DNA from 3 places in the Mesorhizobium robiniae genome. Region 2 is predicted to be linked to each of the others. Evidence: riboswitches for the same ligand, from Rfam matches in the RefSeq annotation. Region 2 holds a riboswitch; each other region holds the start of a gene.
What was found. Region 2 has a riboswitch for cobalamin ahead of ABID19_RS08405 (aromatic ring-hydroxylating oxygenase subunit alpha). Riboswitches for the same ligand answer to the same signal wherever they lie in the genome.
Positions count from the first base shown of each region.

Region 1: linked by a shared signal. The riboswitch ahead of ABID19_RS26765 (ABC transporter ATP-binding protein) and the one ahead of ABID19_RS08405 (aromatic ring-hydroxylating oxygenase subunit alpha) in region 2 are both predicted to bind cobalamin.
Region 3: linked by a shared signal. The riboswitch ahead of ABID19_RS12315 (DUF1636 family protein) and the one ahead of ABID19_RS08405 (aromatic ring-hydroxylating oxygenase subunit alpha) in region 2 are both predicted to bind cobalamin.

Region 1 covers NZ_JBEPMC010000011.1:172,652-182,113, reverse strand. The annotation lists gene groL (chaperonin GroEL) at 1-434, opposite strand, end outside; gene groES (co-chaperone GroES) at 497-793, opposite strand; gene ABID19_RS26775 (bifunctional helix-turn-helix transcriptional regulator/GNAT family N-acetyltransferase) at 1,103-2,038, shown strand; gene ABID19_RS26770 (AraC family transcriptional regulator) at 2,081-2,914, opposite strand; cobalamin riboswitch at 3,203-3,406, shown strand; gene ABID19_RS26765 (ABC transporter ATP-binding protein) at 3,499-4,311, shown strand; gene ABID19_RS26760 (ABC transporter substrate-binding protein) at 4,308-5,276, shown strand; gene ABID19_RS26755 (FecCD family ABC transporter permease) at 5,327-6,295, shown strand; gene ABID19_RS26750 (MarR family winged helix-turn-helix transcriptional regulator) at 6,372-6,851, shown strand; gene ABID19_RS26745 (HlyD family secretion protein) at 6,848-8,017, shown strand; gene ABID19_RS26740 (DHA2 family efflux MFS transporter permease subunit) at 8,386-9,462, shown strand, end outside.
Region 2 covers NZ_JBEPMC010000003.1:56,963-66,424, reverse strand. The annotation lists gene ABID19_RS08415 (FAD-binding oxidoreductase) at 1-364, shown strand, start outside; gene ABID19_RS08410 (FAD-binding oxidoreductase) at 457-1,572, opposite strand; gene ABID19_RS08405 (aromatic ring-hydroxylating oxygenase subunit alpha) at 1,598-2,845, opposite strand; cobalamin riboswitch at 3,061-3,262, opposite strand; gene ABID19_RS08400 (DUF680 domain-containing protein) at 3,770-3,970, shown strand; gene ABID19_RS08395 (DUF680 domain-containing protein) at 4,056-4,274, shown strand; gene ABID19_RS08390 (ABC transporter ATP-binding protein) at 4,370-5,482, opposite strand; gene bglA (beta-galactosidase BglA) at 5,507-7,171, opposite strand; gene ABID19_RS08380 (carbohydrate ABC transporter permease) at 7,176-8,330, opposite strand; gene ABID19_RS08375 (carbohydrate ABC transporter permease) at 8,332-9,345, opposite strand.
Region 3 covers NZ_JBEPMC010000004.1:87,232-96,693, forward strand. The annotation lists gene cobN (cobaltochelatase subunit CobN) at 1-1,089, opposite strand, end outside; gene cobW (cobalamin biosynthesis protein CobW) at 1,108-2,145, opposite strand; gene ABID19_RS12315 (DUF1636 family protein) at 2,142-2,576, opposite strand; cobalamin riboswitch at 2,616-2,819, opposite strand; gene ABID19_RS12320 (winged helix-turn-helix domain-containing protein) at 2,849-4,048, opposite strand; gene ABID19_RS12325 (NADH-quinone oxidoreductase subunit A) at 4,384-4,749, shown strand; gene ABID19_RS12330 (NuoB/complex I 20 kDa subunit family protein) at 4,740-5,321, shown strand; gene ABID19_RS12335 (NADH-quinone oxidoreductase subunit C) at 5,330-5,932, shown strand; gene ABID19_RS12340 (NADH-quinone oxidoreductase subunit D) at 6,135-7,325, shown strand; gene ABID19_RS12345 (NADH-quinone oxidoreductase subunit E) at 7,326-8,648, shown strand; gene nuoF (NADH-quinone oxidoreductase subunit NuoF) at 8,659-9,462, shown strand, end outside.

The DNA.
Region 1 (9,462 bases), on a different contig from region 2:
GCAACCTCTTCCGAGGTCTTGATCTTCTTGGCGTTCTTGATCAGCGTCGCGACAACGTCGGTTACCGCGAGGTCGATACCGCGCTTCAGGTCCATCGGGTTCATGCCGGCGGCAACCGCCTTGTGGCCTTCCTGGACGATCGACTGCGCCAGAACGGTCGCGGTCGTGGTGCCGTCGCCGGCGATGTCGTTGGTCTTCGAAGCGACTTCGCGGACCATCTGCGCGCCCATGTTCTCGAACTTGTCTTCAAGCTCGATTTCCTTGGCGACGGTGACGCCGTCCTTGGTGATGCGCGGGGCGCCGAACGACTTGTCGATGACGACGTTGCGGCCCTTGGGGCCGAGCGTGACCTTCACTGCGTCGGCGAGGATGTTGACGCCGCGCAGCATGCGCTCACGGGCATCACGGGAAAATTTTACGTCTTTGGCAGCCATTTTTAGCTCCTGGCAGGGGCTTGAATTGAGCCCGAAGATTTAAGTGACGGTGAGGCCGATATTCAGCCGATGATGCCCATGATGTCGGATTCCTTCATGATCAGAAGGTCTTCGCCATTGAGCTTGACTTCGGTGCCCGACCACTTGCCGAACAGGATGCGGTCGCCGGCCTTGACGTCCAGCGGAACGAGCTTGCCGGCTTCGTCACGGGCGCCGGAACCAACGGCGATGATCTCGCCTTCCTGCGGCTTTTCCTTAGCCGTATCGGGGATGATGATCCCGCCGGCAGTCTTGGATTCGGATTCAACCCGGCGTACGACCACGCGGTCATGAAGCGGGCGGAACTTCGACTTTGCCATTTTTTATTCCTCGATGAGAATGGTGAGAACAGTTCCTCCGTCCGGCGGCGCCGGACCTGGTTAGCACTCACCAATGGCGAGTGCTAACGTGGCGCTGAAATAGGCCGATGGCTTGCGAGAGTCAAGGCGCCGAGTGAGCCGATCGGCACCCGGCGATGAACTACCGACGTTTCGATGATTCAAGGCCACAGGTTCTGGTGGAGGCATGGCAAACCGGCTCGGCACATCGTCGACAGAGCGGTTCGCAAGTCTTCAAATACTTGACTCTGTCAAGTAAATGATTGATCTTGTGCAAGCAGGAGGAATGCCATGACGATTCATCATCAACCCGGCAAGGAGCGGATCGATGCGGTGCGGGGCTTCAACCGCTTCTACACCCGCCAGATCGGCTTGCTCGACGAAGGATGGCTGAAAAGCGCCTTCTCGCTGACCGAGGCTCGTGTGCTCTATGAACTGGCGCATCGCGACGGCCTGACCGCCACCGATCTTGCGCGCGATCTCGGTCTCGATGCCGGCTATCTCAGCCGGTTGCTGAAAAAGTTTCAGGAGCGCGGCCTTGTGGAGCGCGCTGCGACGGAAGCCGATGCGCGGCGCTCGTCGATCGCGCTGACGCCGGCGGGGAGGGCTGCCTTCGCGCCGCTGAACCAGGGTTCGCACGATCAGGTCGCGGCCTTGCTCGACCGGCTCCCCGATCCGGAGCAGGACAGGCTGGTCAAGGCGATGCAGACGGTGCAGCGCCTGCTGGGCGAGAGTGAAGGGCCCAAAATTCCCTACATGCTGCGGCCTTTGCAGGTCGGCGACATCGGCTGGATCATTCATCGCCAGGGCCTGCTCTACGCGCAGGAATATGGCTGGGACGAAACCTATGAGGCGCTGGTCGCCGAAATCCTCGGCGCCTTCGTCAAATCCTTCGATCCGAAATGGGAACGCAGCTGGATCGCCGAGCGGGAGGGGGAAGTCGTTGGCTCGGTCTTTGTCGTGCGCCAGTCGGACACGGTGGCGAAGCTGCGCCTGCTCTATGTCGAGCCCTCGGCGCGCGGTCTCGGTATCGGCAAGCGACTGGTCAAGGAATGCATCGGCTTTGCCCGTGCGAAGGGATACAAGACGCTGACATTGTGGACCAACGACATTCTCGTCTCGGCGCGCCGCATCTATGAGGCGGCGGGCTTCAAGCTTGCCGAGGAAGAGCGCCACCATTCCTTCGGCAAGGATCTGGTCGGCCAGAACTGGAACCTGGAGCTGTAGCAGCACTTCCTACGCTTCGGCGTCGGCCTGCGGCCGCCCGCCTCACCCTTTGACCGGTATCCAGATTTCCAGCCCGCCATTGCCGCTGCGCGGATCGAATTCGGGGCCGTAGCGCTCGAATTCGGGCGCATCGGCAATCTCGTGCCCGGAGGCCGGCAGCCATTTGTTCCAGATCGTGTTGACCGTGCGGCGGATGGTCGAGATGTGGTCACGATGGGCGAACACGGCGTATTTCTGCGCCGGCACGCGCACGCGCGAAAACTCCCTCGGCAGGTCCGAAAAATCGGACACCTCGACGCCGGCGATGTAGTCGAAATTGCCGGTGTCGTCGCCGTTGACGCAGACGCCATAGGCGACGTCGCCGATCTCGCCTGGAATGTTGCCGATATAGGGGCCAAACCGCTGCCACTGCATCGGGATGCCGGCGCTGGTTTCGCAGCTATAGCGTTCGCCGAGACCGGCGATGAGAAACGGCCGGCTGGTCTCAAAACGCGGCGGGTCGAGATCGGTGAGGACGGACTGGTTCATCAGGATCGGCTCCACGAGATCGAGGTTGTCGAGCGAGCCTTGCGCGCGCACCAGTTCCGGCGTGGTGCCGAATTGGTCGCGGAAGGCACGGGTGAAGGCCTCATGCGAAGCGTAGCCGGTGTCGAGCGCGAGCGAGAGGATGTCGGGTGCACCGGCGGCGAGCTTGCGCGCCGCTTCGGTCAGCCGGCGAGAACGCATGTAGCCCATCACCGAACGGCCGGTCGCCGCACCGAATGCCCGCGTCACGTGAAAACGCGACACCCCGCTGCTCTTGGCGACATCGTCGAGCGAGACGGATTCCGGCAGATGGCTTTCGACGAACCACAGCGCTTTCTCGGTCGGATTCATTTGGCTCCTTGCATGGGCCAGTCTTCACATTGGCAAAGTCTTCGCGTCGGCAGGTCATCGTGCCGTTTCCTGGAGCTCGCAGTTTGATCGAAATTGCGCATTGCGCAAATCGCGAGCGACGGCGGCCGGCAGTCGAAGGCGTCAGGCGAAAGAGCTTGACAGGAGCAGGCAACGTCTAGATAGTAACGTTATTACATAACGGCGGCCCATATGACTCCCTCTGACAAGATCCTAGCTCTCGTGGCTTTCCGAGCCCCGGAAATTTATTGCGCTGTGATTGGCGGGAAATTAGGGTGGGCGACTGATGGTCCCCGAGTCGAAAGGCGAGGGGTGAAAAGGGAACGCGGTGAGATCTTCGGATCGAGGCCGTGGCTGCCCCCGCAACTGTAAGCGGTTAGCAAGATCCGAAATGCCACTGGCCGGCAAGGCTGGGAAGGCAGGATGGCGCAAAGACCCGCGAGCCAGGAGACCTGCCATCGGCTTGAGTTGACCGGACGGGGTGTGCCGGGAGGAGACGTGGACATCGGTCTTGTCGGCCGGTCGGTCCAGCTTCCTTCCGTCGCCATTGAGAAAGTGACGGTAAGTTGGACGCCTCCCAGCCTCTTCTTGAAGCGCGCGAACTGAGCGCGACGGCGGATAGTCGGCGCCTGGTCAGCGCGGTGAGCCTTTCGGTGGCGGCGGGCGACCGCCTCGCCATCATCGGCCCCAACGGCGCCGGCAAGACGACGCTGTTGCGCATGCTATGCGGTACGCTGCGGCCAAGCGCGGGAGAGGTGAGATTTTCCGGCCGCCGGCTGGAGACGTTCTCGGCCGCCGAGCGGGCGCTGCACATGGCGGTCGTCGGCCAGACCGATCAGCCCGATCCGCGGCTTGCCGTGATCGACTACGTCGAGCTTGGGCGCGTCCCGCATGCCGGTTTGCGCCGGAGGAGCGAGCAACGCGACATCGTCGTCGAAGCGCTTCGTAGAACCGGCCTGCTGCCGCTGGTCGGCCGCACGATCGGCTCGCTGTCCGGTGGCGAGCGGCAGCGCGCCCAACTGGCACGCGCCATCGCCCAGGAGCCTAAAATCCTGTTCCTCGATGAACCGACCAATCACCTCGATCCGCGCGCCCGCAGCGAACTTCTCGAACTCGTATCGCAGTTTGGCATGACCGTCGTGGCGGTGCTTCACGATCTGTCGCTGGTCACGCCATTCGCCACCAGAGTGGCGGTGATGAATGAGGCCCGCCTGCAGGCACTCGCCGGTCCGCGCGAGGCGCTAACCAAGCAGTTGATCCGCGAGATTTTCGGCGTCGATGTGCTTCGGCTGCGCCATCCCACCGAAGACCGCGAACTCACGGTCTTCGAAGTTCCAAACCGCGCCTATTCCGATTTAACCAAGGAGCAACATCCGTGAAACGCCTCGCACTGTCTTTTGCTTCCCTTCTGCTTGCCCAGACCGCCTTGGCTTTTCCGGTAACCGCCTTTGCTTTCCCGGTAACCGTTGACAGCTGCGGCACGCCGCTGACTTTCGACGCCGCGCCGAAGCGCGCCGTCATCCAGGATCTGAACATGGCCGAGATGGCTTTCGCGCTGGGGCTGCAACCGTCGATCGTCGGCCTGACCGGCATCACCGGATGGTACAAGGTCGGTCCGGAATTCAAGGCCGAGCAGGGCTCGATCCCGGAACTCGCGCCAAAGTATCCGACACTCGAAAACCTCGTTGCCGTCGAGCCCGATTTCTTCTTCGCCGGCTGGTACTACGGCATGAAGCCGGGCGGCGAGGTGACGCCCGATACGCTGGCGCCGCACGGTATCAAGACGCTGGTGCTGACGGAAAGCTGCGTCCATCTCGACAACAACCGCCCCGCTGCCTCGATGGACTTGCTCTATGGCGACGTCGAGAAGCTGGGCAGGATTTTCGACAAGGAGGCCAAGGCGAAAAAACTTGTTTCGGACTGGAAAGCGCAACTCGCCGATATCACTGCAAAGGTCGGCGACCACAAGGGTACGCGGGTGTTTCTTTACGACTCTGGCGAAGACAAACCCTTTACGTCAGGCAAGTTCGCGATTCCCAGCGCCATGATCGCCGCTGCCGGCGGCGACAACATCATGGCCGATATGCAGACGAGCTGGGGCAACACGGATTGGGAAACGGTCGCCTCCCGTAATCCGCAATTCTTGGTCCTGCTCGACTACCAGGAGGGTGGCGGCTACAGGAAACTGCTCGATTTCCTCAAAGCCCATCCGGCGATGAAGGAGACCGATGCGGTCAAGAATGAACGCTTCGTAGCACTGCGCTATGCCGAACTGACGCCTGGGCCGGCCAATATCGAGGCGATCGGCAAGATCGCCAGGGCGATGCACCCGGAAGCTTTTTGAGCTTGCGCCACCGGGCGTTCGAATTGGCGATGGCAGCAGGAGCAGCAGCGATGGCCGCGCTTGCTCTGATGTCCATCGCTTATGGATCGACGGTGATCCCGCTGACAGACGTGGTTGCGGCGCTCGGACATGCGGCCGGACTGGACGGAGACATCGTGTCCGGTCCGATCGCCAAGATCGTCGTCGATCTCAGGCTGCCGCGCACGATCATGGCCATCTGTGTCGGCGCCGGGCTGGGCGTCATCGGCGCGTTGCTGCAGACGGTAACGCGCAACGACCTTGCCGACCCATTCCTGTTCGGCCTGTCTTCCGGTGCCGCGGCCGGCGCGGTTTCCGTCATCACCATTTTTGGCGACCATTTCGGCATCTGGACGTTGCCGCTCGCCGCCTTCACCGGGGGCATATTGGCCGCTGGCATCGTGCTTCTGCTGGTTTCCCGGGTGAGGGGGCAAGGGCCCGAACGGCTGATACTGGCCGGCCTTGCCGTCTCGTTCATGTTCACCGCCTTGACCAATTATCTCGTCTTTGCCGGGGACCAGCGCGCCGCGCACTCGGTGCTGTTCTGGACGATGGGCGGGCTCGGATTGGCGCGATGGGACAATGTCGGGCTGGCTGCTCTGGGCGCAGGCACCATCCTTGCCTATGCGCTGTGGAATCACCGCCGGCTCGACGCTTTCCTGGCCGGTGAAAATGCCGCCGAAACCCTCGGCGTCCCGGTTGCGCGGATGCGCAGGACGACATTTCTCGTCGCCGCATTCTCGACGGCGATCCTAGTCTCGGTCGCCGGCGTCATAGGTTTCGTCGGCCTGATGATCCCGCATCTGTCCAGGACCCTGGCCGGTCCGTTGCACCTGCGCCTGATTGCAAGCTGCGCCCTGTTCGGAGCGGTGCTGTTGCTGGCAAGCGACCTTCTGGCGCGCACGCTGCTGCCGCCGCAGGAGCTGCCGATCGGCATCATCACCAGTTCGGTCGGTGCTTTCTTCGTCGTCACGATGCTCATTCGCAATCGTCCGGCATGACTGTCATGCAAGTTTGCCGCCTTCTGGCACAATGCGGCTCCTTGAATGATGAGCACGCTTATAATATATGCCGCTTATGGTTTCCGACGGCATCGACAGATTGGGCTTTCTGATCCACGACGTGCAGCGCCTGATGCGCAAGCGCTTCGAGGCGAAGGCCAGCGGGCTCGGCCTTTCCTCGGCGCAATGGCGGCTTATGGTCCGCGTCGCCAAGGAAGAAGGCATCACCCAGGCGCGGCTCGCCGAACTCCTCGAGATCGAGCCGATCAGCGTATCGCGCCTGGTCGACCGGATGGAGGAGGGCGGCTGGATCGAGCGTCGTGCCGACGCTGCCGACCGCCGCGTCCGCATGATCTTTCCAACTGCCAAGGCGAGCGAGGCCTACGCAGAAGTGAAGAGCCTCGCTGGCGAAGTCTATGAGGAATCGCTGACCGGCGTGTCGCCGCAAGATCGCCGCGTCCTGATCAAGGCACTGGACACGATGGCCGAAAACCTGGCGGACGGCGACACGGCGTCCTGCGAAAAAGTCAAGAGTACAGAAGGCGCAGCAGCATGAACGCGGTAGCCAAAGTAGATGAGAATGCAACCAAGCTGGAGATGGACGCTCCCGCGCAGCCGGCGGCAGCGCCGGTTACGGTTGCTCCGCAGCCAGCGCCGGTGGCGCCGAGGAAGAAGCGCCGTGCCGGCCGCTTCCTTTTGATGTTTGCGCTCCCCGTGGCGTTGATCGCCGGCGGCAGCTACGTCTGGGTGACCGGTGGCCGCTACCAGGAGACGGAAAACGCCAACCTGCAGCAGGCCAAGGTCTCGATTGCCGCCGATACGGCGGGCCGCATCGTTCAGGTCGACATTTTCGACAACCAGTCCGTCAGGCAGGGCGATGTGCTGTTCGTTATCGATCCCGAGCCCTACCGGATCGCGCTCGCGCAGGCCGATGCGGCAGTGGCCGCCGCGCGCCTCAATGTCGAGCAGCTGCGTGCGGCCTACAGCCAGGCGATAGCGCAGGAGAAGTCCGACGCCAGCCAGGTCGACTACGCGCAGTCGCAATACGATCGTGCCGCCGACCTTGCCCGCAAGGGCATCAATGCCAAGTCGTCGCTGGACGAGGCCAGGAACGATCTCGACAAGGCCAAGCAGCAACTGGCGGTGGCCGAGCAGGGTATCCTCAGGGCCAAGGCGGCGCTTGGCGGCAATCCCGATATCGAGACCGACAAGCATCCGACCGTGATGGCGGCGCTCGCCGCGCGCGACAAGGCTGCCTACGATTTGGCGCAGACCACGGTCAGGGCGCCGGCCGACGGCATCGTCAGCCAGGCTGCCTCGTTCAAGGTTGGCCAGTATGTCGGCTCGGGTACGCCGCTGTTTTCGCTGGTCGAGACCGCCGATACCTGGATCGACGCCAATTTCAAGGAGACCCAGCTCACCCATATGAAGCCCGGCCAAAAGGCCGAAATCGTGGTCGACACCTATCCGGGCAAGACGTTCGAAGCCACGGTCCAGGCGATCGGCGCCGGCACGGGGGCCGAGTTCTCGCTGCTGCCTGCCCAGAACGCCACCGGCAACTGGGTCAAGGTTACCCAGCGCATTCCGGTGCGCCTGCAGCTGGCCGATGCCGACGCCAAGATGGCGCTGCGCACCGGTATGAGCGCGACCGTCACGGTGGACACCGGCGTGGCGCGGGGCTTTCCGAGCATCTTCGGCCACGCCACGGCGGGCGAGCACTAAATAGAATTACTCGCCATTCTTGCGAACTGAATGACAGGATCGGTCCGATGGGAGGTTGGCGAAGGGTTGAGGGTGTGAACCGGGCCGCGTTGCGGCCTGGCCAAAACCCGGACAACCCGACGTAGCCCTTCGGTCCTCAGGTTTCCGGGCGGCAGGCGCCCGTTTATCGAGACACTCGGTCGATGTAACCCCCACATCGATAGTCGCGTCCCACCGCGATGAGGGTCTCTCCATACGGAAAGGCCTCGCCGCCCGGAAACCCAACGCACCGGCCCGAAAATCGGAATCGATTTTTCGGAAAGCACGATGCGCTGACTCAAGGTAGCTCTTGTGTACACGTTTTTGTTACCCGCCGGAAGTTCCACATCATGAACACGCCAGAACCCTTTCGCGAAGTGCCGCACCGCGGCCTGATCACGGTGGCGCTGATGCTGGCGACGATCATGCAGGCGCTCGATACCACGATCGCCAACGTCGCGCTGCCGACCATGACCGGCGATCTCGGCGCTTCCCCCGACAACATCAACTGGGTGTTGACCTCCTACATCGTTGCAGCGGCGATCATGACACCGGTGACCGGCTGGCTGGCCGACCGCTTTGGCCGCAAGGAGCTGTTCCTGACGGCGGTGGTCGGTTTCACTGTCTTCTCCATGCTGTGCGGCCTGGCATGGAGCCTTGAAACCATGGTGCTGTTCCGCCTCATGCAGGGCGTGTTCGGCGCGGCGATCGTACCGCTGTCGCAGACCTTCCTGCTCGACATCAATCCCAAGGAACGCCACGGCCAGGCTATGGCCATCTGGGGCGCCGGCATCATGCTGGGACCGATCCTGGGCCCGACGCTGGGTGGCTGGCTGACCGAGAATTTCAACTGGCGCTGGGTGTTCTTCATCAACCTGCCCGTCGGCATCCTCGCCTTCCTGGGCATGGCCGCCTACTTGCCGGCCGTTGCAAGGCGTATACGCAGCTTCGATTTCTTCGGCTTCGCCATGCTCTCGCTCGGCGTCGGCGCGCTGCAGCTGATGCTGGACCGCGGCGGCGAGGTCGACTGGTTTTCCTCGGTCGAGATATGGATCGAGCTTGGTCTTTCCATCACCGGCTTCTGGGTGTTCATCATTCACACCTTGACGGCGGAGCATCCCTTCATCGACCCGAAGATCTTCCTCGACCGTAATTTCGTGACCGGGCTGGCGTTCATCTTCGTCATGGGCGTGCTCATCCTTGCCAGCATGTCGCTGTTGCCGCCAATGCTGGCGACCATCTTCGGCTATCCGACCATGACCATCGGTGTCGTCATAGGTCCCCGCGGTATCGGCACGATGGTTGCGATGCTCCTGGTCGGCCGCATCATGCACAGGATCGATGCCAGGATCCTCGTCGTCATCGGCTTTCTGCTGACCGCGCAATCGCTCTACACCATGTCCGGCTTCTCACCGCAGATGGACAAT
Region 2 (9,462 bases):
GGTGCCGCTGATGGCGATGATCCGTCATCGTGCCGCGCGGAAATCGACGGTGCCCGCGGCGTTGCTGTTTTCCGCGCGGGTCTGGGACGAGGTGATCTTTCGCGACGAGCTGATCGATTTCCACGCTAGCCGGGACGGCTTCGATCTGGTGCTGACGCTGACGCGCGAGGCCGCCCGCCGCCCGGCGGACTATTCGCGGCGGGTCGATGTTGCGATGATAGAGCAATCGATGATGCGGCTTCCGGCACCGCCAAGTTTCGCCTTTGTCTGCGGCTCGAATGCCTTCGTGTCGGCCGCCGCCCAGGCGCTGATCGATGCCGGCGTTCCGGCAGGCCTCATCCGCACCGAGCGCTACGGGGTCTGATGCATGTCGCGCAAAAATGTGCCGCGGTTTTGCGATAACGATATGCGTCGCATGATGCCGGTCAGACGCGACGCGCTCTGGGCGCCTGCCTTTCAGGCCTCGATTTCCAACGCCGACAGCGGCTTCGAACAGCAGGCAAGAATGAAGCCGTCGTCGATCTCGTGATCGAGGATGCCGCCATTGTGGCTCATCTCGACTGTGCCTGAGACCTTTTTCACCTTGCAGGTTCCACACAGGCCGAACTCGCAGGCCGCCGGAATGCGCACGCCCGAAGCGCGCGCCGTCTGCAGCACGGTCTGGCCGGCAACGCAGTCGGCATCGATATCCGAAAGCGAAAAGCGGATCGGTGTTGCGGCCTCGGTAGGGGCTTCGATCCCACCCTCTGCCGGCCCACCCTTTGCCGGCGAGCCGAACGGGGCCGGTATTTCCTCCACCACTGGAGCCGCAAAGCTTTCCTGATGATAGTTGGTCATGTCGAAGCCGGCGGCCTCCAGCATCTGCCGCACGGCGCGCATGAACGGGTCGGGGCCGCAGCAGAAGATTTCCCGCTCGCGAAAATCCGGTGCCAGCAGCGGCAGCCGTATCGCGTCGATCCGGCCCATATGGCCGAACCAGCCCTCGCGGCTGGAGCGCTCCTCGATCATGAAGCCGAGCGTCAGGCCCGGCATGCGGCTGCCGAGCAGCTCGAGTTCCTTGCGGAAGATGATCTCCTCGGGCTTTCGCGCGCAGTTGACGAAGCCGACATCGGTCCAGGGCGCGCAGTCGTTTAGCCAGCGCAGCATCGACATCATCGGCGTCACGCCGGAGCCGGCCGAAATGAACAGATATTTGGCCGCGGGATGGCTGTGCAGCGAAAAGTCGCCCGCCGGCCCATAGGCCTTCACGTGAACGCCGGGCTTGAGATTGTCGAACATCCAGCGCGTGCCGACGCTGCCGGCCTGCGCCTTCACCGTCACCGCGATCGAGAATGGCCGCGACGGCGAGGACGACAGCGTATAGGTTCGCATTAGCGGTCCGTCGGCGGTCGGCAGCTCCAGCGTCACGAACTGCCCCGGTCTGTAGCGGAACCAGGTCTGGTTGTCGGAGCGGAAGGTGAAGGTCTTCACGTCAGGCGCCTCGTCGCTGACGCCGATCACTTCCAGAACCTGGAGCCTGTCGTTCCAGGGCGCCATATCGTCGAGATGGCGGTAGAGCCCGAGATCCGTCATTGCGTTCATCTCTTCACGTTTCTCTTCAGGCGACGCTGCGCAGCGCCGGCCGGCCGTCCTCGGCAAGGCGCGGTCCGATAAACGAGGCGTACCATTCGACGAACTGGATGACGCCGCCCTCATGCAGTTCCGAATAAGGGCCGGGCTCGTAAGCCGGCGACAGGATGCCGAAGGCGTTTTCCTCGACGATGCGGCGGTCCTGGTCGTTGGTCTCGGTCCATACATGGGTGAGTTCGGCAAGGTCGTAATCGACGCCTTCGACCGCGTTCCTATGGACCAGCCATTTGGTCGTCACGGCGGTTTCCGTGGCGCTGATCGGCAGCACGCGGAAGGTGACCGCATGATCGCCGAGGATGTGGTTCCAGGTCGTCGGATAGTGATAGAGCAGCAGCGAGCCGATACGGTCCGTGGAAACGCTGTCGGAAAGGTTCTTCTTCACGGCGCGTCTTCCCGTCATCGTATAGCTGACGGCGTCGCGCAGCAGCGGCGCGCGGGTGGCGCGGTACTGTCCGGCCGGATCGATGCGGAACTTGCTCGGCAGGCCCGCTGCCTCGCATATCGCCCAGTGCGCCAGCATCTCCGGATCGCTGTCGGCGCCCTGCACGCCGGTCACGGTCGGCGCTTCCGGGAATGTCTTGCACAGTTCCGGATGATTGCCGGCGCAATGATAGCACTCGCGGTTGTTTTCCCAGACGAGCTTCCAGTTGCCCTTCTCGACGATGGTCGATTCGAAGGCGACCTTTGCCTCGCGCAGCCGGTGCGGCAATAGGTAAGGTTCGATCATGGCGCGCATCGGCGCGAAATCGGCGGGCTCCTTGGCCAGGCAGATGAAGATGTAGCCGCCGACGCTCTCGCAAGCGACCGGCTTCAGGCCGAACTGGCTTTTGTCGAAACTGTCCGCCATCTGGCGGGCGAACAGAAGCCGGCCGTCCAGCTCGTAGGTCCATTGGTGATAAGGGCAGACGAGCTTCGCCGCCGTGCCCTTGTCGGCATTGCAGACGCGGCTGCCGCGATGCCGGCAGGAGTTGTGGAAGGCATTGATCTTGCCTTGCTGGTCGCGGACCAGCACAACCGGATAATCGCCGATCTGGGCGGTGATATAGCTGCCCGGCTTCGGCAATTCGCAATCATGGCCGATGAACAGCCAGTCGCGATACCAGATCAGCTCCATGTCGAGCTTGAAGAAATCAGGATCGGTGTAGAAGGGCTGTTCGAGCGAAAAGCCTTGCCTGCGGCCGTGCAAGAGCCTCAGCATGTCGTTGCGCGCATCCATGTCCTGTCCTCGCTTTCGTCGCATCGGCCCGAAAATCGGAATCGATTTTCGGAAAGCACTATGCGCAGATTCAAAGTCTTGGAGCGTACTTTGTGCGTCCAAGTGGACGCACGTCGCTCCAAGGACTGAACTGGTGGTGATGGAGGAAGGATCGGCCGCAGGCGAGTGAAGAACCGGCATGCATCATCCACCTCTTGACCGCCCACCGCGATCAGTCGAGTTCAACACCTCGGGCTGGTTTCCGGGCTCTGGAGTGTCCTTGCGGGCGGTCGCGACACCTTCCCAGGCTTGTGGCCCAGTGGTCTCCCGTTGCGACTTGAACTCCACCACCGTTGCGGGGGCAGCGCCGGGTTCTGACCGGCTTCCCAATTCTCCGCTTCGTCGTCACCAAGCGGCACCTGAGATGGCGTGATCTAATCATGACGGCCGGCCGACTGTCGGCATGAAAGCGACATCGTATCCATGCGGCGCGACACAGCCGGCCAAACCTGCAGGTTGGCAATAGCAGGGCTGGGACCCCATTTTTCGGCGGCCATTGCTGGCGGTCGTGGCATCGAATCCGACCCGCGGCGGAGGCAAAGAAGGTTAACAGTTTCCAAAAGTGACTATTAGCCACTATTAAAATCGAACCGAACGGTTCGTTTCTGTTGACAATGCGTGCATGACGCTGTGAACGCAGGTCCGCCAATCCGTCAAATGGGCTAATAGTGAATTTGGCTTAAGTGTTTGAAAACAAAAACTAAAGCGATGCAGATAGAAGCACCTGGTACAATTTCAAGGTGTAGATTCTTGGTCCACACGGAACAACTTCGTGATTGGAATCTGCCGGATGGCCTTCCCAGATAGGGGTCGTCCGAACGACGCGAATTCCTTCCAAGACACGCCGCTAGACGGACCGAAAACTAAGATACTGGAGTACCAAAAATGAAAAAGATTGCTCTTACTGCCGTCGCCGTTTTGGCCATCACCGGCAGCGCCTTTGCCGGGAGCGACCATTATGGGTCCAACGGCGCCAACCAGCCGACTGCTGCGGTCGACAGCTCTTACACGGCTTCCATTCAGAAGCCGGCTCACGCTGAAAAGCCCGTTGTCCAGGGCGCCGACCGTAACCTTTTCGGCAATTAACAGCTGATCCCACCATTAACAGCTGATCCCAGACAGCGGCGGCCAAGTCCGCCGCGAGGGATCTGACAAATCTGGAGTACTAGAAATGAAAAAGATCATTCTTGCCACCGCCGCCATTTTGGCCATCTCCGGCAGCGCTTTTGCCGGTAGCGACAACTTTGGATCTAACGGCGCCAACCAGCCGGCGGTTGCGGTCGACAGCTCGTATACGGCTTCGGTTCAGAATTCTGCTTCGGCGCAGAATCCGGTTCCGGCTGACGAGAAGCCCGTCCACGGCAGCGACCGTAACCTCTTCGGCCGCTAACAGCGACTTGAAAGCGCAAGAGCGGCGGGCTTTGCCCGCCGCTCTTGTTTTTTGGCTTCGCCAAACTGCTTATATCGGCAGTCTTGCTGCCGTTCTCAGGCCGCCTTTGCTTCCGCTTCGTGAAGCGTGAAGGACCGCCCGTCCGTATCGAAGATGTGGAGGTCGCCGGCGTCCGCACTCAGCCGCAGCTTTGCCCCACGTTTGACCTCGACATTGCCGGGCAGCTTGGTCACCAGCGGCAGGTCGGCGCGGCCGATGTCGACATAGACGAGTTGGACCTCGCCGAGCTGCTCGACATAGTCGACCATTCCCTCGAAAAGATAATCCGCACCGCTAGCGATCGCCAGATCCTCCGGCCGCACGCCGAAGCTCACCGAAGCACCTTTCACTGACGCCGGCGTGGCGATCGGCACCGTCGCCTTGCGCCCGCCGACATGGCTGACGATGGTCGTGTTGCCTGATTTGTCGATCGTCGCCGGCAGGATGTTCATGGCCGGCGAGCCGATGAACTGGGCGACGAACAGATTGCCGGGTTTCTTGTAGAGCTCCATCGGCGTGCCGACCTGCTCGATATGACCGTCCTTGAGCACCACGATGCGGTCGGCCAGCGTCATTGCCTCGACCTGGTCGTGGGTGACGTAGATCATCGTTGTGGCAGGCATTGACTCCTTGAGCTTGGCGATCTCGATGCGGGTGGCGACGCGCAGTGCCGCGTCGAGGTTCGACAGCGGCTCGTCGAACAGGAAGACCTTCGGGTTGCGCACGATGGCGCGGCCGATGGCGACGCGCTGGCGCTGGCCGCCCGACATCGCCTTGGGCAAGCGGTCGAGATATTTGGTCAGCTGCAGGATTTCCGCCGCCTGGCGTACCCGCTTGTCGATCTCGGCCTTGCTCTCCTTACCGATCTTCATCGAGAACGCCATGTTGTCGTAGACGGTCATGTGCGGATAGAGCGCATAGGACTGGAACACCATGGCGATGCCCCGTTTCGACGGCGGCACGTCGTTGACCACCTCGCCGTCGATCCTGAGCTCTCCGGAGGTGATTTCCTCAAGCCCGGCGATGGACCGCAGCAAGGTCGACTTGCCGCAGCCCGAAGGCCCGACGAAGACGATGAACTCGCCCGACTTTATGTCGAGGTCGATGCCGTGCAGAATGTTGAGATTGCCGTAAGATTTCTTCACTTGCCTTAGCGTGACATCGGCCATGGTTCCCTCCAGTGAATTGCAAACTTAGTCGATGCGCCCAAACGAGGCGCCGTAGCCGCCGAGGCGGATAGAACCGGCGCCAGTCTGTCCCGAAAACCCGTGCCTCGGCAAGGGCTGCAGCGAGCGTCCGCCGAGATTGACTTCCGCCGGTTGGCTGCCGAGATTGAAGACGCAGACGATCTGCTCGTTGCCCTCGCGACGCGTGAAGGCGACAGTGTCTCCCTCGCTTTCAATGAAGTCGATATCGCCCTTGGCCAGGGCCGGATGCAATCGGCGGAAGGCGAGAAAGCGCCGGTAGTGTTCGAGCAGCGAGCTGTCGTCGCCCTGCTGCACATCGACCGCTTGCGAAAGGTGCTTGGCCGGCACCGGCAGCCATGGCTTTGCCTTGGAGAAGCCGCCATTGCTGTCGGCGGCATTCCAGACCATCGGCGTGCGGCAACCGTCGCGACCCTTGAATTCCGGCCAGAAGCGGATGCCGTAGGGGTCCTGGAGATCCTCGAACTGCAATTCCGCTTCGCCTAGACCAAGCTCCTCGCCCTGATAGATGCAGACTGAGCCGCGCAGCGACATCAGCAGTGCCGAGATCACCTTGAGATAGGCGGTCTGGTCGGCTTCACCGGCCGCCCAGCGCGAGGCAGTGCGCATCACGTCGTGGTTGGAGAAGGCCCAGCACGACCAGCCGTCGCTGGCGACCTTGCCGAAGGCTTCCAGCACCGAACGCACCTTGGACGCGCTGATTTTTTCGGGCGCCAGGAAGTCGAACGAATAGCACATGTGCACGCGTTTGCCGCCGGCGGTATAGGCCGCCACCACCTCCAGCCCGCGTTGCGAATCGCCGACCTCGCCGACCGCCGCCGTCGCCGGATACTCGTCGAGCAGGGCGCGGAAGCGCTCGAGGAAACCGAGGTTCTCGGGGCGGCTCTTGTCGTAGAGATGGTCCTGGTAGTTGTAAGGGTTGACGGAAGGCGCCGTCTGGTCGTTGCGCTCTTCGGGCGGCAGCGGCGGATTGTCCTCCAGGCCCTGGCTGTGGAAGTAGAAATTGATTGTGTCGAGGCGGAAGCCGTCGACGCCGCGCTCCAACCAGAAACGGGTGACGTCGAGCAGCGCGTCCTGGACAGCGCGGCTGTGGAAGTTGAGATCAGGCTGCTCGGCCAGGAAGTTATGCAGATAATATTGCTGGCGGCTGGTGTCCCACTGCCAGGCCGAGCCGCCGAAGATCGACAACCAGTTGTTGGGCGGCGTGCCGTCGGGCTTGGCGTCGGCCCAGACATACCAGTCCGCCTTAGGATTGGTGCGGCTCGAGCGGCTTTCCCTAAACCACGGATGGATGTCGGCGGTATGCGACAGCACCTCGTCGATCATCACCTTGAGCCCGAGCCTGTGCGCCTCGGCGGTCAGGGCATCGAAATCGGCCAGCGTGCCGAACATCGGATCGACGTCGCAATAGTCTGAAACGTCGTAGCCGAAATCCTTCATCGGCGACTTGAAGAACGGCGAGATCCAGATGGCATCGACGCCGAGCGCCGCGATATAGGGAAGCCTGCCGATGATGCCTTTGAGGTCGCCGATGCCGTCGCCGTTCGAGTCCTGATAGCTGCGCGGATAGATCTGGTAGATCACGGCGCCTCGCCACCAGTCGCGGTCGACGGCGAGGTCGGGGCTCAACGTCGCTTTCACAGCGGATTGCATGAGCTCAACCTCCCTTTACCGAGCCCGCGAGCAGCCCGCGGACGAAATAGCGCTGCAGCGAGAAGAACACGATCAGCGGCACGATAATCGTGATGAAGGCAGATGTCGTCAGGATCTCCCAGTCGCCGCCGCGCGAGCCGAGCAACGCATTGAGCTTGGCGGTCAGCACGATCTGGTCGCCCTCTGTGCCGAGGAAAACCATCGCAACCAGCAGATCGTTCCATACCCAGAGAAACTGGAAGATGGCGAAGGAGGCCAATACCGGAAACGACAGCGGCAGCACAATCTTGACGAAGATCTCGAAATCGCTGGCGCCGTCGATGCGCGCCGATTCCATGATTTCGCGCGGCAGGCCGGCAATGTAGCTTCTCAGGAGATAGATGGCGAAGGGCAGGCCGAAGCCGGTATGTGCCAGCCAGATGCCGAGATAGGTTTTCGACGGCACGCCGAAGAAGCTGCCGACGCCGTTATAGAGCTTCAGCAGCGGGATCAGCGACATCTGCAGCGGCACCACCAGGAGCCCGATGATGACCGCGATCAGCAACGCCCGGCCGGGAAAGCGCATCCAGGCCAGCGCATAGGCCGCGAACGCCGCGATCAGGATCGGGATGACGGTCGCCGGGATGGTGACGGTAAGCGAATTCATGAAGGAGCGGCCGATGCCTTCCGAAAACAACACGGTCCTATAATTGTCGGTGGTGAATTTCGGTGGCGCCGACGAGGCGTAGTAGACGCGCTGGCCGCGTTCGCCCTCGAAGGGCTTCGTCGAGGTCATGACGAAACTGCCGTCGGCGTTGAGCAGCAAGGTCTCTCCGTCGCCGAGATCGGCCGTCGTGCCCGCGGCATACTGCGTCGGCGCCGACGACTTGACGCCGAAGGCGCTGATCTCGCGGGCCGCATCGTCGCCGAAAATGTTGCCCTCGAGGACGAACTTGCCGTCCCTCTCGATTTGCGCCGAGGCGGGTGGCAGCCGGCCTGCTTCCGTCTGGCTGGAACTGGCGAACGAGTTCCACCAGCCCGAGGCGATGATCTGGTCTTTGTCGCGCAGCGACGAGACAAGAATGCCAAGTGTCGGGATGGTCCAGATCGCGACGAAGATGAAGACCGCGATATGGACGCCGAAACGGCTGGCAAAGGACTTTCCGGTCGCGACGGCCATCTCAATGTCCTCCCGTCTCTTTGTTGGCCTGGCGGATGTTCCAGACCATGATCGGAATGACCGCGATCATGATGATGATGGCAATGGTCGCACCGCGGCCGAAGTCGCCGCCGCCGCGGAACATCCAGTCGAACATCAGATTGGCCAGCACCTGGCTGTTCCACTGGCCGTTGGTCATCGTCAGCACGATGTCGAAAACTTTCAGCACCAGGATGGTGATAGTGGTCCAGACGACAGCGATCGTGCCCCAGATCTGCGGCACCATGATCTTCCAGAAAATCTGGAACGGATTGGCGCCGTCGATGACGGCCGCTTCGAGTGTCTCTTCGGGAATACCGCGCAAGGCAGAGGACAGGATGACCATGGCAAAGCCGGTCTGGATCCAGATCAGGATGACCATCAGGAAGAAATTGTTCCAGAACGGCAGCGATATCCAGACCTGCGGCTGGCCGCCGAAATACTGGATGATAGCGTTGAGCAGACCGATCTGCGTCTGGCCGGCGCCTCTATACTCATAGATGAATTTCCAGATGACGCTGGCGCCGACGAAGGAGATGGCCAGCGGCAGGAAGATGAGGCTCTTGGCGATGGTGCCCCACCAGATCTTGTCGGTCAGGACGGCGATGATCAACCCGAGGAAGGTGCAGGCGGCGGGCACGACCGCCAGCCAGACAATGTTGTTGAGGATGGAGGTGCGGAACTCGCGGTCGCCGAACGCCCATTCATAATTGGCGAAGCCAACGAAATTGGCGCCGCCGCGATCGAGGAAGGACAGCCTGAGCGTCTCCACCACCGGGTAGATCAGGTAGATGGTGAGGATGATCATGGCCGGGCCGACGAACAGCCACGGACGGATCAGTCCTTGCCGGCGCAGATTGTCGATGGCTGCCGCACCCTTGACGCCGCGCGACGGGAAGATGACGTCGACAAGTTTGTTAGCGCCCCAGAAATAGGCGACGCAGCCGCCGACACCGATGATGATGACTGTTATGGCCGAGAAAATCTGAGCCGCCACGGGTCCCTCCCTCTGCGCATGATCCGCCAGTCGAGAATGGCTTTGGCGACGGGATCATGGGCCGATTCAGTTGTTGAGAGCGATCGAACGCAAACCGGTTTCCACCATTGCTGATCG
Region 3 (9,462 bases), on a different contig from region 2:
GAGCTCGGGCAGGACGACATGCATGGCAAGGTCGGCAGGCGCCAGGCCGCGCTGATTGTTTTGCCAGATGTCACGGCGTGTTGTCGCGACGATGACCTGGAACACCGGCACGCCGGCGCGGTCGAAGATGGTTTCGACGCCGGGCCCGGCGCTGGAGGCGAACGCCGTGGCGGTAATGATGGCGGCGGGCTTCAGGGTCGCGAGCGCGGTTTCGACAAAGGCGAGCGATGCCGGGTCCTTGAGGCTGGAGACGAAGATGGGAACGGGGACCATGCCGCGCTGTCCGAGCGCCTCGAACAATGCATCGATGGGCGCGACATCGGCGGCAAGAAGCATCGAACGGTAGAAGAGGATCGGGATGATGGGCGCGGCGTCTCCCTCCCCCTCGAGGGGAGGGTGGCCCGCAGGGTCGGGTGGGATCGCTGCGGCAGTGCTCGACGTTTTTTTCTGTTGGCGCGTGTCAGAGGCGACCCCACCCCCGGCCTGCGGCCGGACCCTCCCCTCGAGGGGGAGGGGGACGCCGCGCTCGAGAACCCCCAGTCCCGGTTGATAGTAGCCGGCTTTTGGCACGCTGACAGGTTCAGCGACCGCTACACTCGATCCGGCAAGACTTGCCAGCCTCTGCACCAGCGTCTTCATATTCTCCGGGCCGCCCTCGCGAAAATAGCCGAGCAGGCCGTCCAACTCCTCGCGGGGCAGCGTCGAGCCTTCGATCAGCCGCAAATCCTCGTCGTGGCTCTCGCCGGGTAGGAGCGCCAGCTTGATACCGCGATCTCGTGCGACAACGGCAAGCTGGTCGCAGCCATAGCGCCACCAGTCATAGCCGCCGAGGATACGAACCAGGACGACCTTGGCGTGCTGGGCGACGCTGTCGATCCAGAGGTCGACGGACATCGGATGGCGCAGGTCGCGCAGAGCCGCAAGCCGCATCGACGGCAGGCGATCCGCGTCCGCCTTCCACGCCGCCGCCAGCCCGGCCAGATCGCTGTCGGTGAAGGACAGCGCCACGACATCCGCAGGCGTCTGCCTGAGATCGACAGGCTCGGCAAGGTCGTCGAGCGAGGCGGATGTTGTGGTGAGGATGTGCATCGCGGCTCGTGCCTGAGGTCAGCCAGCGAGGATACGTTCGATGGCCGGGCGGTTCAGCCCTTTCAGGCCGATGACGACGAGGCGCGAGCGGCGGTCATCTTCAGCGGTCCAGGCGCGGTCGTAATAATGATTGACCCGCGGCCCGACAGCCTGCAGCAACAGCCGCATCGGCTTGCCGCCGACCTCGACGAAACCCTTGACGCGCAGCACATTTTCTTCCTCCGCCGCCGTGGCGACGCGCAAAGCCAGCTCATCGGGATTGGCGATCGACGGAATATCGATGACGAAGGAATCGAAGTCGTCGTGCTCGTGGTCGAGCTCGTCGTCGTGATGGGTCTTGCGGTTCTCGATGTCGTCCTCGACGGCGAGGCCGAGGCCGAGCAGCACAGATGGATCGACCTTACCCTGCGAGGCCGGCACGATCTTGACGGCGCGCGCGGCGTGCTCGCCGATGATGGCCTTGGCACGGGCCGAGCCGGCGGCGTCCATCAGGTCGCTCTTCGACAATATGATCAGGTCGGCGCAGGCGAGCTGATCCTCGAACACTTCCTCGACCGGATCGTCGTGGTCGAGCGTCTCGTCCTGCGCGCGCTGCGCCTGCAGGGCGTCCATGTCGTTGGCAACGCGGCCTTCGGCCAGCGCCGGTCCGTCGACCACGGCAATAACGCCGTCGACCGTCACCCGGCTTTTCACCGTCGGCCACTGGAAGGCTTGGACCAGCGGCTTGGGCAGAGCGAGGCCGGAGGTTTCGATCAGGATGTGGTCGACCTTCGGCGTCAGCGACAGGATCTGGTCGAGCGCCGGGACAAAGTCGTCTGCGACGGTGCAGCAGATGCAGCCATTGGCCAGTTCGACGATGTTTTCCTCGGGGCAGGTGTCGATGCCGCAGCCTTTCAGGATCTCGCCGTCGATGCCGATATCGCCGAACTCGTTGACGATGATAGCCAGCCGCTTACCCCCGGCGTTTTCGAGCAGATGGCGGATCAGCGTCGTCTTGCCGGCGCCGAGGAAGCCGGTGACGACGGTGCAGGGCACGCGGGAGACGGAAGTGGTCATGTCTGGTCCTTCAAAAGGTCGAGGGGAGGAATGCGGGCGACGAGGCCGCGCTTCAGGCAATCGGGGCGGCCGCGCCATGGAATGAGGCCATCGGTCGAGGTGGCGAAGAGCTTTGCGCCGGCGACGAGATCGGCGCCGCTGGTCGCGGTCAGGTCGCCGAAGACATAGCTCCAGCAGCCGTCGCGCAGGATCGCGGCGCTGAGGCGGCGCTTGCAGTTGCCGAGGCACTCGACGGTGCGGATACGAATATTTTCGCCTGATGCGGCGCGGCGCGTGTCCTCGGCAAGCAGTTCGCCGGCGCGGGGATGGCCGTCGGAGCCGGTCTCGTCGCGGCAGGAGGCGCAGACGATCACGGTGACGCCGGCCAAGGTATCACAATCGCCGGACGATACGTCCGCTGTCTCAGCTGGAAAACTGCTGTCGCGTTCCAAATCAGGCTCCTTGCCCGGAAAACCCGCCAGGCGATCGGATTCTTTAAGTCCTAGACGGCAGGTCTCCTGGCTCGCGGGTCATCGCCTTGGTGCCACCTTCCCGGGACCGTCCCAGTGGTTTTCGGCCTTGGCTCGTCGCTTACAGTTGCGGGGACAGCCGCGGATTTGAAATCGAGATTTCGCACCGCATTCCCTCTTGGCTCCTCCCTTTGCCGAGAGGAGACCGTCTGAACCGGATTTAGGCTTGTGTATGCAGGCGTGTCAACGCGTGTCTACGACGCGATGATGTCGGCCAACGCCGGACCTAGATCGCCTGCGGGCGTGACTTCAATCTGTTCCAGGCCGAGCCAGCCCTGCATCTGCTTCAATTCCTCGACCAGCGCGGCCGCTGTTTCGGCCGGTGCGCCGGGTTCGGCATAGGCCGCATGGACGCGCAGCACGCCGGCGGGGCGGTCGGCCTTGAGGTCGACGCGCGCCACGATCCTCTCGCCGAGCAGGAACGGCAGCACATAATAGCCGTATTGGCGCTTTTCGGCCGGGGTGTAGATCTCGATGCGATAGCGGAAGTCGAACAGCCTTTCCGTTCGGGAGCGCTCGAAGACAACGGGATCAAACGGAGCGAGCAACGCGCGCGCCTGGATCTTGCGCGGAAAACGGGCGTCCTTGTGAAGGTAAGCCGGCTTGCTCCAGCCTTCGACGCGCACCGGCAGCAATTCGCCCAACTCGACCAGTTCCTCCAGCCGGCCCTTCATGTCGGCCGGCGACAGGCGGAAATAGTCGCGCAGGTCGCCTGATGTCGCGATGCCATGGGCACGGGCGGAGATGCGCAACAATTCGCGATGCGCATCCTCAGGGGAGGGCACCGGCAGGTCGAGCACCGCCGGCGGTAGCGCCCGTTCGGGCAGATCGTAAAGCCGCTCGAAGCCACGACGCGATGCCGTGGTGATGCGGCCGGCCCAGAAAAGCCATTCGAAAGCGTGCTTGGCATCGCTCCAACCCCACCAGCCGCCGTTTCCCTTTTGGCCTTCGAGGGCGGAAGCAGCGATCGGGCCGCGCCCGACGACCTCGCGATAAATCTCTTCAATGTAGGCGGCACGCTCGTGGCCCCACTTCGCCAGCCCGTTATACATTTCCTCGCCGCGCTCGGCCCGCTGCATGCGCCAGCGCATCAGCGGATAGGTTTCGACCGGCAGAAAGGAGGCTTCGTGCGCCCAATATTCGAAAACCAGGCGCTTGCGTGTCACGGCGGCATTGTCGAGCAGTGCCAGCGGGTAGGGGCCGAGGCGTGAATAGAGCGGCATGTAGTGAGCGCGCACCACCGCGCTGACGGAATCGATCTGCAACAGGCCGGTGCGGGCAAGCACCCGGGTCAGATGGCGGCGATCCGGCGTGCCGTTAGGCCGAGGGTCGGTGAAACCCTGGGCGGCGAGCGCGATGCGCCGGGCTGCGGCGAGTGAGATTTTTTCCTTCATGCAGGCGAGGCCCTGAGGGTGTTTCGAACGAGAAGCGACCAATGATTCCGCGCTATGCTAGCAGGGTTTTGGCGGGATATATGTCAGGAGAGAAAAGTGGAGTAAAAAGTGAAGGAAATCAAACAGGAGCGGATCGGACCAGTTTATCCGGATATGCCGTCCAGCACCGTGTTTTGAACAAGGTTTGACTTGCTTCGCCGAAAGCCCTGCGCTAACCCTCGCCGCGTTGCAGCATAGAGCCCCCTAAAACGGTTCAGTGGTTAAACTGTCACGCTTCCGCAAGTGGGTCCGGTGCTGTAATCAGAGTGGATTGGCCGCTAACGGAAAGCCGCAGCATGAACGCATTGTTGAGTTCGTACCTGCCCATCGTCCTGTTCATCGGCGTGGCGCTGGTCGTCGGCCTGGCGCTGCTTGCCGCACCCTTCCTGGTGGCCTACCGCAACCCAGATCCGGAAAAGCTTTCCGCCTATGAGTGCGGTTTCAACTCGTTCGACGACGCCCGCATGAAGTTCGACATCCGCTTCTACCTGGTGTCGATCCTGTTCATCATCTTCGATCTGGAAGTGGCCTTCCTGTTCCCGTGGGCGGTGTCTTTCAGCCAGATCGGCATGCTCGGGTTCTGGTCGATGATGGTGTTTCTGGCGGTGCTGACCATCGGCTTTGCCTATGAATGGAAGAAAGGAGCGCTGGAATGGGATTGAGCGACAATTCCGGCACGCTCGTCGCGCCGAAGCCAAAAGGCATTCTCGACCCCAGCACCGGAAAGCCGGTGGGGGCGAATGATCCTTTCTTCCTCGAGATCAACAACGAGCTGGCCGACAAGGGTTTTCTTGTCACCTCGACCGAGGCGCTGATCACCTGGGCCCGCAGCGGCTCGCTGATGTTCATGACCTTTGGCCTCGCCTGCTGCGCGGTCGAGATGATCCATACCTCGATGCCGCGCTATGACAGCGAGCGCTTCGGCGTCGCACCGCGCGCGTCGCCGCGCCAGTCCGACATCATGATCGTTGCCGGTACGCTGACCAACAAGATGGCGCCGGCGCTGCGCAAGGTCTACGACCAGATGCCGGAGCCGCGATACGTCATCTCGATGGGCTCCTGCGCCAATGGCGGCGGCTACTACCACTATTCCTATTCGGTGGTGCGCGGCTGCGACCGCGTCGTGCCGGTCGACATCTACGTGCCCGGCTGTCCGCCGAGCGCTGAGGCGCTTCTCTACGGCATCCTTCTGTTGCAAAAGAAGATCCGCCGCACCGGCACGATCGAGCGGTGAGCGGGATGATGAGCCTGTCGTTGAATGAACTCTCGACCTATCTCGGCGAGAAGCTGAGCGGCCGGATAAGCGATGCGGTGTTTGCCTATGGCGAACTCACCATCTCTGTCGAGCCGCACGATCTGATCGAGGTGGTGACCTTCCTGCGCGACGATAAAAACTGCCAGTTCATTTCGATCATCGATGTCTGTGGCGCCGATTATCCGTCGCGGGCCAAGCGCTTTGACGTTGTCTATCATCTGCTGTCGCCGAAGCAGAATATTCGCATCCGCATCAAGGTCCAGGCCGACGAGGAGACCGTGGTGCCGTCGATCACCGGCGTTTATCCCGGCGCCGACTGGTTCGAGCGCGAAACCTACGATCTCTATGGCGTGCTGTTCTCGGGCCATCCCGATCTCAGGCGGATTCTGACCGATTACGGCTTCGAGGGTCATCCGCTGCGCAAGGATTTCCCGCTGACCGGTTTCGTCGAGGTGCGCTACGACGACGAAGCCAAGCGGGTCATCTACGAGCCGGTGGAATTGAAGCAGGAATTCCGCAATTTCGATTTTCTCTCGCCATGGGAAGGGACGGATTACGTCCTGCCAGGAGACGAGAAGGCAAAACAATGAGGGCGTGTTGATGGGCAGCTTCTCCGTTTTTCATTGGCTGATTATCATGATCATTTTTGCGTCTTTGATCGTGCCGTACTGGCGAATCTTTCCGAGAGCCGGTTGGCCCTCCGCATTGAGCATCTTGATGGTTGTCCCGCTTCTGAATCTCGTTCTTTTGTGGGTTGTGGCGTTCAAGAAATGGCCTGGAGACGCGTGAGCCGTGGCTGAGACTTCTGTCCGCAACTTCAACATCAATTTCGGCCCGCAACATCCTGCGGCGCATGGCGTTTTGCGCCTCGTGCTGGAGCTCGATGGCGAAGTCGTCGATCGCGTCGATCCGCATATCGGGCTGTTGCATCGCGGCACTGAAAAGCTGATCGAAGCCAAAACCTATCTGCAGGCCGTGCCTTATCTCGATCGGCTCGACTATTGCGCGCCGATGAACCAGGAGCATGCCTTCGCGCTTGCCGCCGAGCGGTTGCTCGGCATCGAGGTGCCGAAGCGCGGCCAACTGATCCGCGTGCTCTATTGCGAGATCGGCCGCATCATGTCGCACATTCTCAATGTGACGACGCAGGCGATGGATGTCGGCGCGCTGACGCCGCCGCTGTGGGGCTTCGTCGAGCGCGAAAAGCTGATGGTATTCTATGAGCGGGCCAGCGGCTCGCGCATGCATGCGGCCTATTTCCGGCCCGGCGGCGTCCACCAGGACCTGCCGCAGAGGCTGGTCGAGGATATCGGCAACTGGATCGATCCGTTCCTGAAATCGCTCGACGATCTCGACGCACTGCTGACCGGCAACCGCATCTTCAAGCAGCGCAACGTCGACATCGGCACCGTCTCGCTGGCCGATGCCTGGGCCTGGGGCTTTTCCGGCGTCATGGTGCGCGGATCCGGCGTCGCCTGGGATCTGCGCAAGTCGCAGCCCTATGAATGCTATGCCGAGATGGATTTCGACATTCCGATCGGCAAGAACGGCGATTGCTACGACCGCTATCTCGTGCGCATGGAAGAGATGCGCCAGTCGGCGAAAATCATGCGCCAGTGCGTCGACCTGCTGCTCGGCAAGGAAGGCAGCGGGCCGGTGTCGAACCTCGATGGCAAGGTGGTGCCGCCGAAGCGCGCGGCGATGAAGCGCTCGATGGAAGCGCTGATCCATCATTTCAAGCTCTATACCGAGGGCTACCGCGTGCCGGCAGGCGAGGTCTATGCGGCGGTCGAAGCCCCGAAGGGCGAGTTCGGTGTCTATCTCGTCTCCGACGGCACCAACAAGCCCTACCGCTGCAAGCTGCGCGCGCCAGGTTTCGCCCATCTGCAAGCCATGGATTTCCTCTGCCGCGGCCACATGTTGGCCGACGTCACCGCCGTGCTTGGCTCCCTCGACATCGTGTTTGGTGAGGTCGATCGCTAAATGTCAGTCCGCCGTCTCGCAGAAGCCAGCCTCCAGCCAGCCTCCTTCGCCTTCAACCGGGCGAATGCGGCAGCGGCGAAGCAATGGATCAAGAAGTATCCGAAGGGCCGCGAGCAATCCGCGATCATCCCGTTGCTGATGCTGGCGCAGGAGCAGGAAGGCTGGGTGACCAAGGCGGCGATCGAGACGATCTCCGACATGCTCGACATGCCTTATATCAGAGGGCTCGAAGTTGCGACCTTCTACACACAGTACCAGCTCAATCCGGTCGGCACCCGCGCGCATATCCAGGTCTGCGGCACCACGCCCTGCATGCTGCGCGGCTCGGAAGCGCTGATGGACGTGTGCCGCTCGAAAATCCATCACGACCAGTTCCACACCAACGACAAGGGCACGCTGTCGTGGGAAGAGGTCGAATGCCTCGGCGCTTGCGTCAACGCGCCGATGGTGATGATTTTCAAGGACACGTTCGAGGACCTGACGCCGGAGCGGCTGGCCGAGATCATCGACCTCTATGATGCCGGGAAGGGCGCCTCGGTGACGCCGGGGCCGCAGAACGGCCGCACCACCTCCGAGCCGCTTACTGGCCTGACGACGCTGAAGAGCGAAAAGGCAATCCTCAAGACGACCCGCGACAAGGAAGCCAAGGCAGCGGCCGAGGCCGCGCAAGGTGCAGCGTCGACTGTCGCCGCCGCGCCGGCAGCCCCGGTCGCGCCGGCATCGGCTTCCCCCGTTGCGCCGTCGAAAGCCAGCAAGCCGAAGACCGACGCGCCCGAAACCAGCCCGGCGCTGGAGTCGCCTTCGGCCACAAAGGTCGCACCAGAGACCGAAAAGGCGGCAAGCGTCGCCGCACCGCGGCATTCGGCTGCGAACGCCAACAAGGCCGCGCCGGAGGTCGAAAAGGTTTCGAAACAGCGTAGCGGCCCCAAGAGCAAGGCTGAGCCAGCGGCTGCTTTCAAGGCGCCGGAGTTGAAGGAGGCGCCGTTCGGCGCTGCCGGCAAAAAAACCGGCGCCAAGACGACCAATGCCAAACCTTCACTCGAGGACAAGAATCGCCCGGCCGGCATCGCAAGGCCGGCACTGGCCGACGATCTCAAGCTGATCTCAGGCGTCGGTCCGAAGATCGAAGGCATCCTGCATTCGCTTGGCATCTTCACTTATGCGCAAGTCGCGTCCTGGAAGAAGGCCGAGCGCGAGTGGGTCGACGGCTATCTCAGCTTCCACGGCCGCATCGACCGCGAAGACTGGGTCAAGCAGGCCAAGGCGCTCGCCAAGGGCGGGGTCGCCGAATATATCCGCGTCTTCGGCAAGAAGCCGGTCTGAGGAACGAACAATGCTTCAGGACAGAGACCGCATCTTCAACAACATCTACGGCCTTTTCGACAAGTCGCTGGCCGGCGCGATGGCGCGCGGTGCCTGGGACGGCACGCCCGGCATCATCGCCAAGGGGCGCGAATGGATCGTCAACGAGATGAAGGCCTCGGGCCTGCGCGGGCGCGGCGGCGCCGGCTTTCCAACCGGGCTGAAATGGTCGTTCATGCCCAAGCAGAGCGACGGCCGGCCGAGCTATCTCGTCGTCAATGCCGACGAATCCGAACCCGGCACCTGCAAGGACCGCGATATATTGCGCCACGACCCGCACACGCTGGTCGAGGGCTGCCTGATTGCCGGCTTCGCCATGGGCGCGGTCGCCGCCTACATCTATGTGCGCGGCGAGTTCATCCGCGAGCGCGAGGCGCTGCAGCGCGCCATCGACGAGGCCTACGAGGCCAAGCTGATCGGCAAGAACAACACGTCCGGCTACGATTTCGACATCTACATGCATCATGGCGCCGGCGCCTATATCTGCGGCGAGGAGACGGCGCTGCTCGAAAGCCTCGAAGGCAAGAAGGGCCAGCCTCGGCTGAAACCGCCGTTCCCGGCCAATGTCGGCCTCTACGGCTGCCCGACGACGGTCAACAATGTCGAATCCATCGCTGTGGCGCCGACCATCCTGCGCCGTGGCGCTGCCTGGTTCTCGTCCTTCGGGCGGCCCAACAATGTCGGCACAAAGCTGTTCTGCATCTCCGGCCACGTCAACAATCCGTGCACCGTCGAAGAGGCGATGTCGATCCCGTTCCGAGAGCTGATCGAGACG